One region of the Rhizobium sp. P1_E1 genome, then DNA from elsewhere that is predicted to be linked to it. Evidence: riboswitches for the same ligand, from Rfam matches in the RefSeq annotation. Region 1 holds a riboswitch; the other holds the start of a gene.
The links. A riboswitch is a leader RNA that binds a small molecule or an ion and turns the genes downstream of it on or off. The one in region 1 is predicted to bind FMN.
Positions count from the first base shown of each region.

Region 2: it holds a riboswitch for FMN, as region 1 does, so the genes downstream of both, ribN (riboflavin transporter RibN) here and ribB (3,4-dihydroxy-2-butanone-4-phosphate synthase) in region 1, are expected to answer to the same signal.

Region 1 is NZ_JBFUAY010000052.1:11,070-18,395, reverse strand. Features, by position in the region: gene mobB (molybdopterin-guanine dinucleotide biosynthesis protein B) at 1-314, opposite strand, end outside; gene mobA (molybdenum cofactor guanylyltransferase MobA) at 311-940, opposite strand; gene AC1D1Z_RS18595 (DMT family transporter) at 950-1,858, opposite strand; gene AC1D1Z_RS18590 (SDR family oxidoreductase) at 2,187-2,954, shown strand; gene ribB (3,4-dihydroxy-2-butanone-4-phosphate synthase) at 3,041-3,676, opposite strand; FMN riboswitch at 3,803-4,001, opposite strand; gene AC1D1Z_RS18580 (glucose 1-dehydrogenase) at 4,194-4,976, opposite strand; gene AC1D1Z_RS18575 (hypothetical protein) at 5,071-5,211, opposite strand; gene AC1D1Z_RS18570 (SDR family oxidoreductase) at 5,247-6,035, opposite strand; gene AC1D1Z_RS18565 (sugar ABC transporter ATP-binding protein) at 6,058-7,326, opposite strand, start outside.
Region 2 is NZ_JBFUAY010000012.1:69,398-76,723, reverse strand. Features, by position in the region: gene lon (endopeptidase La) at 164-2,581, shown strand; gene hupB (DNA-binding protein HupB) at 2,788-3,063, shown strand; FMN riboswitch at 3,188-3,342, shown strand; gene ribN (riboflavin transporter RibN) at 3,427-4,335, shown strand; gene AC1D1Z_RS07520 (esterase-like activity of phytase family protein) at 4,419-6,629, shown strand; gene AC1D1Z_RS07515 (aldo/keto reductase) at 6,703-7,326, opposite strand, start outside.

The DNA.
Region 1 (7,326 bases):
TAACCTTCGATCAGCACGAGGTCGCAGGGGGCGAGGCGGGCGAGGATCTCCTCGAACACAGGTTCGGGGGCACCGCGCAGCTCGTGCATGATGGCGTAGCGGGTGCCGGAGACGATGGTGACCTCGTGGGCGCCGGCCTGGCGGTGGCGGTAGCTGTCGGCCCCGACCTTGTCGATGTCGAAATCATGATGGGCGTGCTTGATCGTCGAGATCCTGTAGCCGCGGCGGGTGAACTCCGTCACCAGTCGGACGGCGAGCCCCGTCTTGCCTGAGTTCTTCCAGCCGGCGATGCCGAAGATTTTCGGTGCGGTCATCCGCGAAGGGCCTCCAGCCAGCGTTCCGCCTCGACGAGATCGTCGGGCGTATTGATGTTGAAGAAAGGGTCGAGCAGGCTGGCGCGGGTCGGATGCAGCGGAAACGCCACTTCCGTAACGTCATGCCGTAACAGGAAGTCGCGTACGCGGCGCTTCTCGTCGGTGGTGATCCAGGCTTCGAGATCGGCGGCCAGCGTCACCGGCCACAGCCCGAAGACGGGATGGCTGCGGCCCTCGGAGGCGGCAATGGCGATCTGCGACGGGTGCTCGATCGCTGCCGCCAGCCGGGCGACGAGATCGGCCGGGAAGAACGGGCAATCCACCGAGACGGTGACGACATGGGTGATCGAGGGCAGGCCGGCGGCATAGACCATGGCTGCATGGATGCCGGCCATCGGCCCGGCCTTACCGCGAAAACGGTCAGGAACGACAGGCACGCCCTCGGCGGCGGCATCGGCATTGACGGCAACGAGCGGGGCCTGCTGCGAGAGGCGGGTCAGCACATGGTGGAGCAGGCTCTCGGCCCCGAGCATCACGCCTGCCTTGTCGCGGCCCATGCGCTGCGAGCGGCCGCCGGCCAATACGACGCCTGCTATATCAGATCTGCCAAGCGAGAATTCAGCCATCATCCTTCCTCAGACCGGCGCGCGCGGCGCGGATTCCTGCGCGATCGGCGATACGCGGCGCTTGGCCTCACGATAGAACGTATAGAGGCCGGAGGCGATGACGATCGCAGCGCCGACGAGCGTCCAGCTGTCAGGCACTTCGGCGAAGAAGAGGAAGCCGAGCAGAGAGGAAAAGATCAGGCTGGTATAGCGGAACGGCGCGACGAAGGAGATTTCGCCGGTGCGCATGGCGAGGATAACCGACTGGTAGCCGACGAGCACCAGCACCGATGCGAGCACGAGATGCCCAAGTGCGCTAGCGCTGACCGGCTGCCAGCCGCCGAGCAGCGGGATGAGCAGCGCGCCGAAGAAGGAGGCTGATATGGCGGTGATGACGGTTATCATCAGTGAGGGAATTTCCGGGCTGATGCTCCGGGTGGCGAGATCGCGGCCGGCCGTCGTCAGCACCGCGGCGACGCAGAGCAGGGCGGCGGCGGTGAATCCTTCCGGGCCAGGGCGGATAATGATCATCACGCCGACGAGGCCGACGAGGATCGCCGACCAGCGCCTCCAGCCGACCGGCTCACCGAAGAACAGCGCAGCACCGAAAGTGACGACCAACGGCAGCGACTGCAGGATCGCCGAGGCATTGGCGATCGGCATCATGCCGAGCGCGGTGATATAGGTGACGGCGGAGAGCGTCTCGCAGATGATCCTGAAGATGATCATCGGCTGCAGCATGATGCGCCAGGAGCGCAGCGCGCCCATTTTCCAGGCAATCAGATAGACGAGCAGGCTGGTGAAGAGACCGCGCAGGAACATGATCTCGCCGGCGTTCATATAGGCGATCACCGATTTGGACAGAGCGTCGCTCGCGGAAAAGCCGGCCATTGCCATGCTCATATAGATGGCGCCCTCAGTATTGCGTGACCGCGGCATGAAGAGATTCCCGTTACCTGTGCGCTCCTTTTAGTCGCGAAGATGCATGAAGGGAATCGGATGAATGTCACACCAGGGATAAATCGATGATGCGGTGCACAATGGCGCTGATGTCAACGCAGGCGTGTGGGTGGAAGTCTAGACAAGTGCCTGTTTTATAACGTGAATTCCGATATTTCCGACGCCGCGATCAAGGCGTCGATGAGGACGCGCCGTCGCGTTGCCGGTTCGGCCATAGGCGTTTTTCTCGTCCTGCTCGGGAAACGGGTGGCTGCATCGCCTGATGTTTGAGCATCTCAGGTCTCGCAACAACCCAGGAGAGATCGATATGACACTTCTCAACGACAAGATCGCAATCATCACCGGCGCAAGTTCCGGCATCGGCCGCGCGGCGGCGAAACTCTTTGCACGGCAGGGCGCCAAGCTCGTGGTCACCGGCCGGCGGCAGGACGCGCTCGATGCCATCATCGCGGAAATCGAGGCGGAGGGTGGTCAGGCCGTCGCCATATCAGGCGATGTCAGGGACGAGGCGCTGCAGGCAAGGCTCGTCGAGACGGCAGTTTCGCGTTTCGGCCGGCTCGACATCGCCTTCAACAATGCCGGCATCCTCGGTGAGATGGGGCCGGTCGCCGGGCTGTCGCTGGAGGGCTGGCGCGAGACGATCGAGACCAATCTCACCGCCGCCTTCCTCGGCGCCAAGCACCAGTCGGCGGCGATGGGAAAAGGCGGCGGATCGCTGATCTTCACCTCGACTTTCGTCGGCCACACCGTCGGCATGCCTGGCATGGCCGCCTATGCGGCGAGCAAGGCGGGGCTGATCGGCTTCGTGCAAGTGCTCGCCGCTGAACTCGGAGCGCAGAAGATCCGCGTCAACGCATTGCTTCCCGGCGGCACCGACACACCCGCCAGCATTACCAACGCGCCGGATGCCACGCCGGAGGTGCTCGCCTTCGTGGAGGGGCTGCATGCGCTGAAACGCATGGCGCAACCCGAAGAGATCGCCAATGCGGCGCTTTTCCTCGCCTCCGACATGTCGAGCTTCGTGACCGGCACGGCGATGCTGGCGGATGGTGGGGTTTCGATCAGCCGGACATAGGACCGGCAAGGGAAGGTGCCGTCAGTGTCATCACTGCGGCACGTTCTTTGTTGCGGCGGGCTATGCCGCCGCAACTAAGGCATCGATCAGGCGACTTCGCGTATGTCTCTTTCCGCCTGGCGGTCGAGGTAGGCGACCAGATCCTCGATGGTGACGAGGGGTAGGTTGTGGCGTTCGGCGAAGAGCGTGAGTTCGGGCAGACGGGACATGGTTCCGTCGTCGTTGGCGACTTCGCAGATGACGCCGGCGGGGACCCTTCCGGCGAGGCGGGCGAGATCGACGGCGGCTTCGGTATGGCCGGGGCGGCCGAGCACGCCGCGGGGGTTGGCGCGCAGCGGAAAGATGTGACCGGGGCGGGCGAATTCATCTGGCTTTGCGCGATCGTCGACGAGGGCGCGGACGGTGGCGGCGCGGTCGGCAGCCGAGATGCCCGTCGTCGTGCCCTTGAGATAATCGACCGAGACCGTAAAGGCGGTTTTGTGCGATTCCGTGTTGTTGGGCACCATCAGCGGAATATCGAGCGCATCGAGGCGCTCGCCTTCCATGGCAATGCAGACGAGGCCGCGGGCGTGGGTCATCATGAAGGCGATTGTTTCCGGAGTAACGGCATCGGCCGCGACCACGATATCGCCTTCGTTTTCCCGGTTTTGGTCGTCAACGACGACGACCATCTTGCCGCTGGCAATGGCTGATATGGCATCTTCAATTGTTGCAATAGTCATGCTGTCTGGCCTTTCAAGGGTTATGTCAGCGTACTGACATGGTCTGCTCGGCTCAATCCGTGAGCGAGCCTTCTGCCCTTGGGCGAACAAACGTCAGCCGACTCCGTGATGGAGTGCGACTGCCCGTGTTGTCCTCTTCCATCCGGACTATACCGTCGGCTCCGGCATCTCACCGGATCTGCTGACCTTCCAGCAATTCAAAGTGCTACAGCGTCGTTTGCGCGTCTGAAAGACGCGCGGCGCTGTGGTGCCGGAAGCGCTCGCGGGCTCCAGGATTGCTCCTGATACCGCCGGTGGGGAATTGCACCCCGCCCTGAGAACATTTCAAAGATAGGATCAAAAACAGGCGGATGGCAAGGTCACTCGACCGGGCAAAAATGCAAAGCTGCCCTAACGCCGATGGACACACTGTTCACATGGAGGCGACGACCGGCTCGCCTTCCGTGCTTCGTTGGTGGTTTGATCCTTCCATGCATGTCGTTGTCCCAAACCACTGCGCACTTTTAGGCGACATGCATCAGGACATGATCAGGCCGCCGTCGACATTGATCGTCTGGCCGGTGATATAGGCGGCGTCATCGCTGGCGAGGAAGGTGACCAGGCCGGCGACATCCTCTCCGGAGCCGGCCCGTTTCATCGGGATGCCCGCGACCCATTCCTTCATCAGTTCGCCGGGGGCGTAGTTGCCGAGCAGCTTGCCCCAGGCCTGGTCGTTATAGGCCCACATGTCGGTCTCGATGATGCCGGGGCAGAAGGCGTTGACGGTGATCTTCTCGGTCGCGACTTCCTTGGCCAGGCTCTGGGTGATGCCGACGACGCCCATCTTCGAGGCGGCGTAATGCGGGGTGTAGATGAAGCCATCGCGGGCCTGGCCGGAAGCGGTGTTGATAATGCGGCCGCCGCGCTTGTGCTTGCGCATTCTTGATATCGCCTCCTGAGCGCAGAGGAAAACGCCTTTGGTGTTGACGGCCATCACCTTGTCCCACTCGTTTTCGGTCAGGTCCTCGACCCGGGCGATGGTAATGACGCCGGCATTCTGGATCGAGACGTCGACCGAGCCGAATTCCTTCTCGGCGGCATCGTAGAGGGCCTTGACGCTTGCCTTGTCGGTAACGTCGCCGATGAAGGAGATCGCCTTGCCGCCTTCGGCCCGGATCTGTTCGGCAACGCCGTGGACCAGCTCCTCGTTGGCCGAAACGACGAGATTGGCGCCTTCGCGCGCAAAGCGTCTGGCGATGGCAGCGCCGATGCCGCGGCTGCCTCCCGTGATCACGACCGTCTTATCTTCGAAGCGTTTCATGCTCTTTCCTTCCCGGTAAACAGCAAATCTGGGCGTGACCTGCCCTGCGATGATTATTGGAGCTCAAGCGGTTGCCGAGATAGTCTTGGCGAATTCAGGCAGTCTTGGGCGCCGTCCGTTCGACAGCCCGTTCGATCGGCGTGAAGGGCGGGCAGACGACGATATCGCACGCCGTCTTGCCCGTTATTCCCTTCAGCGCCTCGATCTCAGCTAGGGAGGAAGCGAGACCGTTCATTATCCAATTGCCGGCAATGAGCTTTCGCCTCGCCATCACCAGCAGCAGAAACCGCCGTCGACGAGAAGATCGACGCCGGTCACGAAGCTTGCCGCATTCGACAGCAAGAACACTGCCGGGCCAACCATCTCGTCCACCGCTGCCATTCGCTGCATTGGCGTTTGCTCTTCGAAGAGCTTGGTCTGATGAACCATCTCCGGACGGGTGTTCATGGGCGTTGCCGTGTATCCGGGGGAGATGGTGTTGACGCGAATGCCGCGGTCGACCCATTCCATCGCCATAGACTTCGACATATGGATCACGCCCGCCTTGGAGGCGTTATAGTGCGCTTGGCTCAGTCCTCGGTTTACGATCACACCCGACATGGAAGCGATGTTGACGATGGAGCCGCGTCCATTCTTCAGCATGGCGCGAGCCTCTGCCTGGCAGGAAAGAAAGACGCCTTTCAGGTTGATATCCATCAACGTCTGATATTGGTCCTCCTCCATCTCTTCCGCTGCGTTCGCGTTAGCGATGCCCGCCGCGTTGACTGCAAGTGTCAATGCGCCGAGATCTGCCTCGGTCCGTGCTATTGCCTCTCCAAGGGAAGACTTGCTCGTGACATCAGCCGCGATCTGGATCGAACGGCGGCCAGCGGCGCGAATATGTTCAGCCGTCCTGGCCAGCCCGTCGTCGGTTCGACGGTCGAGTAACGCCACGTCGGCGCCGCACTGTGCAAGGCCGATGGCAATGCGCTGCCCGATGCCGCTGCCGGCTCCGGTAACGATGGCAACCTGGCCGCTGAGATCGAAAAGCTTCGGGGCGTTCAGAGTGATGTCGGACACCGCTCTTCCTTTCTCTGTCTGTTTAGATGGTGGCTAGCTCCATGACCGAAACGTCATTTGCCTGGTCACGATTGAGAATGCCTGCCTGTTTGCCTTGCGCAAGCACGAGAATGCGATTGGAGACGCCGAGAACTTCCTCGAGGTCCGAGCTTACGACGATGACCGCCACGCCCCGTTTGGCAAGATTGACGATGATGTCGTAGATGCCCGCTCGGGCGCCGACGTCGATGCCTCTCGTCGGTTCGTCGAGTACGACGACCTTAGGATCGCGCATCAGCCATTTCGCGATGACGACCTTCTGCTGGTTGCCGCCGGACAGGTCCGAGGCATATTGCTCCGCACGGCCCTTTACGCCGAACTTGGCAACTGCCTTCTCCGCAAACGAGCGCTTGACGCGCGGCGTAATCCAACGCCCGCCCAGCTTGTCAAGATTGGCGTATATAATGTTCTCGCCGATCCGGTGCCCGACAACCAAGCCTTGCTCCTTGCGGTCTTCCGGGACCATCACGATGCCCTTGGCGATCGCGTCCGCCGGATCGCGCAGCCTGAGTTCTTCGCCTTCCAGCTTGATCGAACCTGCACTGATTGGGTCCGCGCCCGAAATGGCGCGGACAAGTTCCGTGCGGCCGGCGCCGACCAATCCGGCGATCCCGAGAATTTCCCCGGCGCGCACATCGAAGGTAACGTCACGGAATGAGTTGTCCGGCGAGCTCAGCCCGGACACCTGGAGTACTGGATGGTCTGTCGGAACCGGCAGGGCAGGGAACAAGCGGTCAAGTGGGCGTCCAACCATGCTCTCGACGATCGTTCGCACCGGTGTCGCGCTGTCGGAGAATTCCTGCACGCGCTCGCCATCGCGAAGAACGACGATCCGGTCGGTTATTCGCTTGATCTCTTCCATGCGGTGGGAAATGTAGACGATGCCGACACCCTCTGACCGAAGCTTTCTAACCTGTTCGAAAAGAGCTTCCGTCTCCGCGCCGCCAAGGGCGGCTGTCGGCTCATCGAGGATCAGGAGCTTTGCGTTGAGAGCCAGCGCCTTGGCGATCTCGATGAGTTGTTGATTTGCTGTGGAAAGGCCGGCGACTGTCCGCGTTGCGGGTATGTGAAGGTTCAAGCGAGCGAGCTGGTCCTGGGCTCGGCGAACCATTTGGGGACGATCGACGACGCCGTTCTTCATCGGCCAGCGTCCGATGAAGACGTTTTCCGCGATCGACAGTTGCGGCAGAAGCTGCAGCTCCTGGTGGATCAGGACAACGCCCTTGTCGATCGCTTCCCTTGGGGTGGCTGG
Region 2 (7,326 bases), on a different contig from region 1:
GGCGTTCCGTTGTAATAAAGCTGTCACATCCGAGGGACGCGGGCGTTTGCGTGGCTTGAAAAGCGTAGTCAGAACCTCCACTTGTAGCAACAAGTGAGAGTGCCGGCCGGTCCCAAGCGGCCGTGCAGAGAGCCCGGCAACGGGACGATGGAAAGGACATAAAATGACGAAGAAAACGTCTGTAGCGAGCAGCACTGCCTACCCTGTTCTGCCCCTGCGCGACATCGTGGTTTTCCCGCATATGATCGTGCCGCTGTTCGTAGGACGGGAAAAGTCGATCCGTGCGCTCGAAGAGGTCATGGGTTCCGACAAGCAGATCATGCTGGTGACGCAGATCAACGCCAGCGACGACGATCCGGATCCTTCCGCGATCCACAATGTCGGCACCGTGGCGAACGTGTTGCAGCTCTTGAAGCTGCCCGACGGCACCGTGAAGGTTCTGGTCGAAGGCCGCGCCCGCGCCGAGATCGACACCTATACCAGCCGCGAGGATTTCTATGAGGCGCTCGGCCATGTGCTCGAGGAGCCGCATGACGATCCGGTCGAACTGGAAGCTCTGTCGCGTTCGGTCGTCTCCGAATTCGAGAGCTATGTGAAGCTCAACAAGAAGATTTCGCCCGAAGTGGTCGGCGCCGCCAGCCAGATCGACGACTATTCCAAGCTCGCCGATACGGTCGCTTCGCATCTGTCGATCAAGATCACCGAGAAGCAGGAGATGCTGGAGACCACCAGCGTCAAGCAGCGCCTCGAAAAGGCCCTCGGCTTCATGGAAGGCGAGATCTCGGTCCTGCAGGTCGAAAAGCGCATCCGCTCGCGCGTCAAGCGCCAGATGGAGAAGACCCAGCGCGAGTATTACCTCAATGAACAGATGAAGGCGATCCAGAAGGAACTCGGCGACGGCGAGGAAGGCCGCGACGAGATGAGCGAACTGGAAGAGCGCATCTCCAAGACCAAGCTGTCCAAGGAAGCCCGTGAAAAGGCCGATGCGGAACTGAAGAAGCTGCGTCAGATGAGCCCGATGTCGGCGGAAGCCACCGTCGTGCGCAACTATCTGGACTGGCTGCTCGGGATCCCCTGGGGCAAGAAGTCGAAGATCAAGGCCGATCTCAACAATGCCGAGAAGATCCTCGAAGCCGATCACTTCGGTCTCGACAAGGTCAAGGAGCGCATCGTCGAATATCTGGCCGTGCAGGCTCGCGCCACCAAGATCAAGGGCCCGATCCTCTGCCTCGTCGGCCCTCCGGGTGTCGGCAAGACTTCGCTCGCCCAGTCGATCGCCAAGGCGACCGGCCGTGAGTATGTCCGCATGGCGCTTGGCGGCGTTCGTGACGAAGCCGAAATCCGCGGTCACCGCCGCACCTATATCGGCTCGATGCCCGGCAAGGTCATCCAGTCGATGAAGAAGGCGAAGAAGTCCAACCCGCTCTTCCTGCTCGACGAGATCGACAAGCTCGGCCAGGATTATCGCGGCGATCCGTCCTCGGCCCTGCTGGAAGTGCTCGATCCGGCGCAGAACATGACCTTCATGGACCACTATCTGGAAGTCGAATACGACCTGTCGGATGTGATGTTCATCACGACGGCAAATACGCTGAATATTCCAGCGCCCCTGATGGACCGCATGGAGATCATCCGTATCGCCGGCTACACCGAGGATGAAAAGCGCGAAATCGCCAAGCGGCACCTGCTGCCGAAGGCCATCAAGGAACATGCGTTGCAGCCGGAAGAATTCTCGGTCAGCGACGACGCCCTGATGGCGATCAGCCAGCAGTACACCCGCGAAGCCGGCGTCCGCAACTTCGAACGCGAACTGATGAAACTCGCCCGCAAGGCGGTCACCGAGATCATCAAGGGCAAGACGAAGGCCGTTCATGTGACGGCTGCCAACATCTCCGACTACCTGGGCGTCCCGCGCTTCCGCCATGGCGAAGCCGAGGGCGAGGATCAGGTCGGCGTCGTGACCGGTCTTGCCTGGACGGAAGTCGGTGGTGAGCTGCTGACCATCGAAGGCGTGATGATGCCGGGCAAGGGCCGCATGACGGTCACCGGCAATCTGAAGGAAGTCATGAAGGAATCGATCTCGGCAGCGGCCTCCTATGTTCGCTCGCGCGCTGTCGATTTCGGCATCGAGCCGCCGCGCTTCGACAAGAGCGACATCCACGTGCACGTGCCGGAAGGCGCGACGCCGAAGGATGGCCCCTCGGCCGGCGTCGCCATGGCAACCGCGATCGTCTCGATCATGACAGGCATCCCGGTGGATAGGCATGTGGCCATGACCGGTGAAATCACCCTTCGCGGTCGTGTGCTGCCGATCGGTGGTCTCAAGGAAAAGCTGCTCGCAGCGCTTCGCGGCGGCATCAAGAAGGTGCTGATTCCGGAGGAAAACGCCAAGGACCTGGCGGAGATTCCCGATAACGTGAAGAACAACATGGAGATCATCCCGGTATCCCGCATGGGCGAGGTGATCAAGCATGCGCTGATCCGGCGACCGGAGCCGATCGAATGGGACGGCACGGTAGAAACGCCCGTCATCGCAACGGTCGAAGGCCTCGATGAGACAGGCGCAACCATAGCGCATTGAGTGGCCTTTGCCACATTTACGCCCAATTGGGGCAAAACACGCAAAAAGGCTGGCGGAAACGCCAGCCTTTTTTGTGAAAACGTCATGTAGACGCTTGCTTTTCCTTGATTTGCAGGGCTTTTGGGTTTTCGGCGGGCCTGATGAAACCTATTCTGCGCCTAGCTTACTTTTGAGTCGTTTCATACCATTTAGAAAGGGGTGGAAACATGAACAAGAATGAACTCGTGTCCGCAGTAGCCGAAAAGGCAGGGCTGACGAAGTCTGACGCGGCTTCCGCTGTTGACGCGGTTTTCGACGTTGTCCAGGCTGAACTCAAGAACAAGGGCGACATCCGCCTCGCGGGTTTCGGCAGCTTCACCGTTTCTCATCGTGCCGCAACGAAGGGCCGTAATCCGTCGACGGGCGCTGAAGTCGACATTCCGGCTCGCAACGTGCCCAAATTCACGCCTGGCAAGGGCCTGAAGGACGCCGTCAACGGCTGATCTGATATTATCCGTCAGCCGGAAACGAGACCGGTTGTGAAGGATTTGAGAGGGGTTCGGCTTTGCCGGACCCCTTTTGCTTTAGGAACACTCTTGCCGCCGCGCGGGCTTTGATCTACGACATTTCTGTTCTCAGGGCGGGGTGAAACTCCCCACCGGCGGTAAGAGTTTCGGCTCGAGCCCGCGAGCGCCTTCCCTCATGTCCAAGCGGGGGAAGGGTCAGCAGATCCGGTGCGATTCCGGAGCCGACGGTTAAAGTCCGGATGGAAGAGAATGAGTGTTGGCCGTGCGAAGGGCAGGGATCCGCCATGTCGCTCGTGTCCGTGCCTCATGCGTCCTGATTTATGTTGGTCCCTGTTTTGGATGAAAGACATGAATCAGACTTCCCTTGCAGTCTCGCCGTCCCGCGCCGTTGTCGGTGCACTCTGGATGGTGCTTGCCGGCATTGCTTTTTCGCTTCTCAACGTCGTCACCCAATGGCTGACGATGAAGCTTGCCTTTCCCTCGGCGTCGGCAGCCTTCTGGCAATATGGCTTCGCCTTCCTGTTTTCGTTGCCGTTCCTTAAGAGGCTCGGCCTCGCGGCGATGCGCACGCACTATCCCTGGCGTCACCTCGCGCGCGTCGCGCTTGCCGCGCTCGGCGTCGAGGCCTGGGTCGCCGGCCTTGCCGCCGTGCCGATCTGGCAGGCGATCGCACTGGTGATGACCTCGCCCTTCTTCATCATTCTGGGTGCCCGGCTTTTCCTCGGTGAGCGCGTCGGCCCGGCCCGCTGGGCCGCGACGGCGGCGGGTTTCACCGGAGCGATGATCATCCTGCAGCCATGGTCGGACGGCTTTGGCTGGGCGGCACTCCTGCCTGTGCTCTCGGCGATGCTGTGGGGCGCCTCGTCGCTGATCACCAAAAGCCTGACGGGCATTGAACGACCGGAGACGATCACCGTCTGGCTGCTCGTTCTGCTGACCCCGATAAACGGCGGGCTGGCGCTTGCGGCAGGTTTTGCAGTGCCGACGGGCGCAACGCTTGCCCTGTTCTTGCTGGCGGGGCTGCTGACCGCCGCAGCGCAGTATTTCCTGACGCTTGCCTATGCCGCAGCCGATGCCGCCTACGTCCAGCCGTTCGATGATCTCAAGCTGCCGTTGAACGTGCTGGCCGGTTGGCTGTTCTTTGGCTATGCGCCGGCGGGTTACCTTTGGCTGGGAGCAGCTCTCATCCTGTCTGCCTCGCTCTTCATCATGCGAAACGAGATGCGCCGGGAGCGCAAACCAGCCTGATGTGGTCTGGCGCAAAATGTCGCCTCTGTCATGCCTCTGTCATGCCGCTCGCGCAGAAAACTCCTGTTTCGAATGTTCGACACATGGGGGATTTCATGACAATTTCATCGCGCAAGGCAGCGCTCGCTGCCGTGCTTCTCGCATCCGTTGCCTTTCCGGCCGCGGCCGAACCGGTTTTCAATCGCATCGCTTCCTTCCCGGTTGCGCAGAACCTGCCGGCTGACAAGGACAAGCTTTCGGTGAGCTCCGCCGAAATCATCACCGCGACCGACGACGGCAACACGCTGATCTATAGCGACAGCCCGCTCGGCGCGATCGGCTTCATCGACATTACCGATGCCAAGGCTCCGAAGGCCGGCGGCGCGGTGATGATGGACGGCGAGCCGACATCGGTCACCTCGAGCGGCGGCAAGGCGCTCGTTGCCGTCAACACTTCCGAAAACAAGGCGAAGCCCTCGGGCCGTCTCGCCATCGTCGACGTGGCGACCAAGAAGATCGAAAACAGCTGCGATCTCGGCGGCCAGCCGGATTCGATCGCCCTCAACAAGGATAAGACGCTCGGCACCATCGCGATCGAAAACGAGCGCGACGAAAAGGTCAATGACGGCAAGATCCCGCAAATGCCGGCTGGCGACCTCGTCGTCTTCCAGGTCAGGAACGGCACCGTCGATTGCGGCACGATCAAGCACGTGGCGCTGACCGGGCTTGCCGGCGTCGCCCCGGAGGATCCGGAGCCGGAATTCGTCGCCTTCAACAGCCTGAACGAGATTGCTCTGACGCTGCAGGAAAACAATGAGATCGTCATCATCGACGCCAACACGGCTGAAGTGAAGACGCATTTCTCCGCCGGCAGCGTCGATCTCACCGGTATCGACACCAAGCGTGACGGCGCCCTGAAATTCTCGGGCGAAGCCAAAGGCGTGCTGCGCGAACCCGACGCCGTGAAGTGGCTGGACGACAACCGCCTCGTCGTCGCCAATGAAGGCGACTACCAGGGCGGCTCGCGCGGCTTCACCATCTTCGACAAGACGGGCAAGCTTCTCTACGAATCGGGCGCATCCTTCGAACGCGCCGTCGCCCATATCGGCCACTATCCGGAAAGCCGGTCAGGATCGAAGGGCGTCGAGCCGGAAGGCCTCGAAGCCGCCAAGTTCGGGGACGATCAGTATTTCTTCCTGCTCGCCGAGCGTGCTTCGGTCGTCGGCGTCTATAAGGATACCGGTGCCGATCCCGAACTCGTCCAGTTGCTGCCGTCCGGCATTTCGCCGGAAGGCGCGATCGCCATCCCTAAGCGCAATCTCCTCGTGACTGCCAACGAACTCGACCTCGGAAAGGATGGCGGCGCGCGCTCGCATGTGATGATCTACGAGCGCTCGGAAGGCGAAAAGGCCTATCCGCAGATCGTCTCCGCCGAGAAGGACGGCAATCCGATCGGCTTTGCAGCCCTTTCGGGTCTCGCCGCCGTTCCGGGCAAGCCGGGCATGCTCTACGCCGTCAGCGACAGCGTTCTGGGCTCGCAGCCGACGATCTACACGATCGATGCCAGCAAGAAGCCGGCCGTCATCACCGACGCCCTCGTCGTCAAGCGTGACGGCGCCCCGGCCCAGAAGCTCGACATCGAAGGCATCGCGGCTGCTGCCGACGGCTCCTTCTGGCTCGCCTCGGAAGGTTACAGCGAGCGTCTCGTTCCGCATGCCCTCTACAACGTCAATGCCAAGGGCGACATCAAGGCCGAGATTGCCCTGCCGAAGGAGCTCGTCGCCAACGAAATCCGCTACGGCTTTGAAGGCGTGACCATTGTCGGCACCGGCGACGATGCGACGCTCTGGATGGCGGTCCAGCGTGAGTGGAGCGATGACGAGAAGGGCTTCGTCAAGCTCGTCTCCTACAATCCGAAGAAGAGGGAATGGGGTGCTGTGCGCTATCCGCTCGACAAGACGGAAAGCGGCTGGGTCGGCCTGTCGGAAATCTCGGCCCAGGGCGACAGCGTCTACATCATCGAGCGCGACAACCTCGTCGGTGATGCCGCCAGGCTGAAGAAGCTCTACAAGGTCGCGATATCGGACCTGAAGCCCGCCAAGCTCGGCGGCGAGCTGCCGGTCGTCAAGAAGACCGAAGCCCACGACTTCCTCGGTGAGCTGAAGACCGCGACCAACGGCTACGTGCTGGACAAGCTTGAAGGCTTCACCTTCGACGCATCGGGCAAGCCCTATGCGGTCACCGACAATGACGGCGTCAGCGACTCCTCCGGCGAGACCCTGTTCTTTCCGGTTGACCTGGTCGGCACCAACTGAGCTTCTGAAAGTTCCACGACATAAAAATGGCCGGGCGAAAACCCGGCCATTTTCGTCTCGGAGTATTGGGCGCCTACCAGCGCTGATGCACATGCGGCGCGATCAGCCGCTCGTAAATCTCGCGCGTTGCTGCCATGACATCGGCCGAAAGCGGCGCCAGATTGGCAGCAGCCGCATTGCCCTTGGCCTGCTCGGCGTTACGCGCGCCGGGGATGACGACGGTGACGGCGTCGCTCATCAGGATCCAGCGGAGCGCGAAGGCGGCCATGGTGGCGCCCTCGGGCACCAGCTTGCGCACCTCTTCCACCGCCTGCAGGCCGACCTCAAAGGGCACGCCGGCAAAGGTCTCGCCGACATCGAAGGCTTCACCGTTGCGGTTGAAATTGCGGTGGTCGTCGCTGGCGAAATGTGTGTCCCGGGTGATCTTGCCGGAGAGAAGACCGCTGGCGAGCGGTACGCGGACGATGATCGCCACGTTCCTGCGGCGTGCTTCCTGGAAGAACAGGTGATCGGGGCGCTGGCGGAAGATGTTGTAGATGATCTGGATGCTGACGACGCCGGGATATTCGATCGCCTTCAGACCGTCCTCGACCTTCTCGACGCTGACGCCGTAACCCTTGATCTTGCCGGCCTTCTGCAGCGCGTTCAGGTCCTCGAAGACCTCCGGCTGGTAAAGCACCTCACGCGGCGGGCAGTG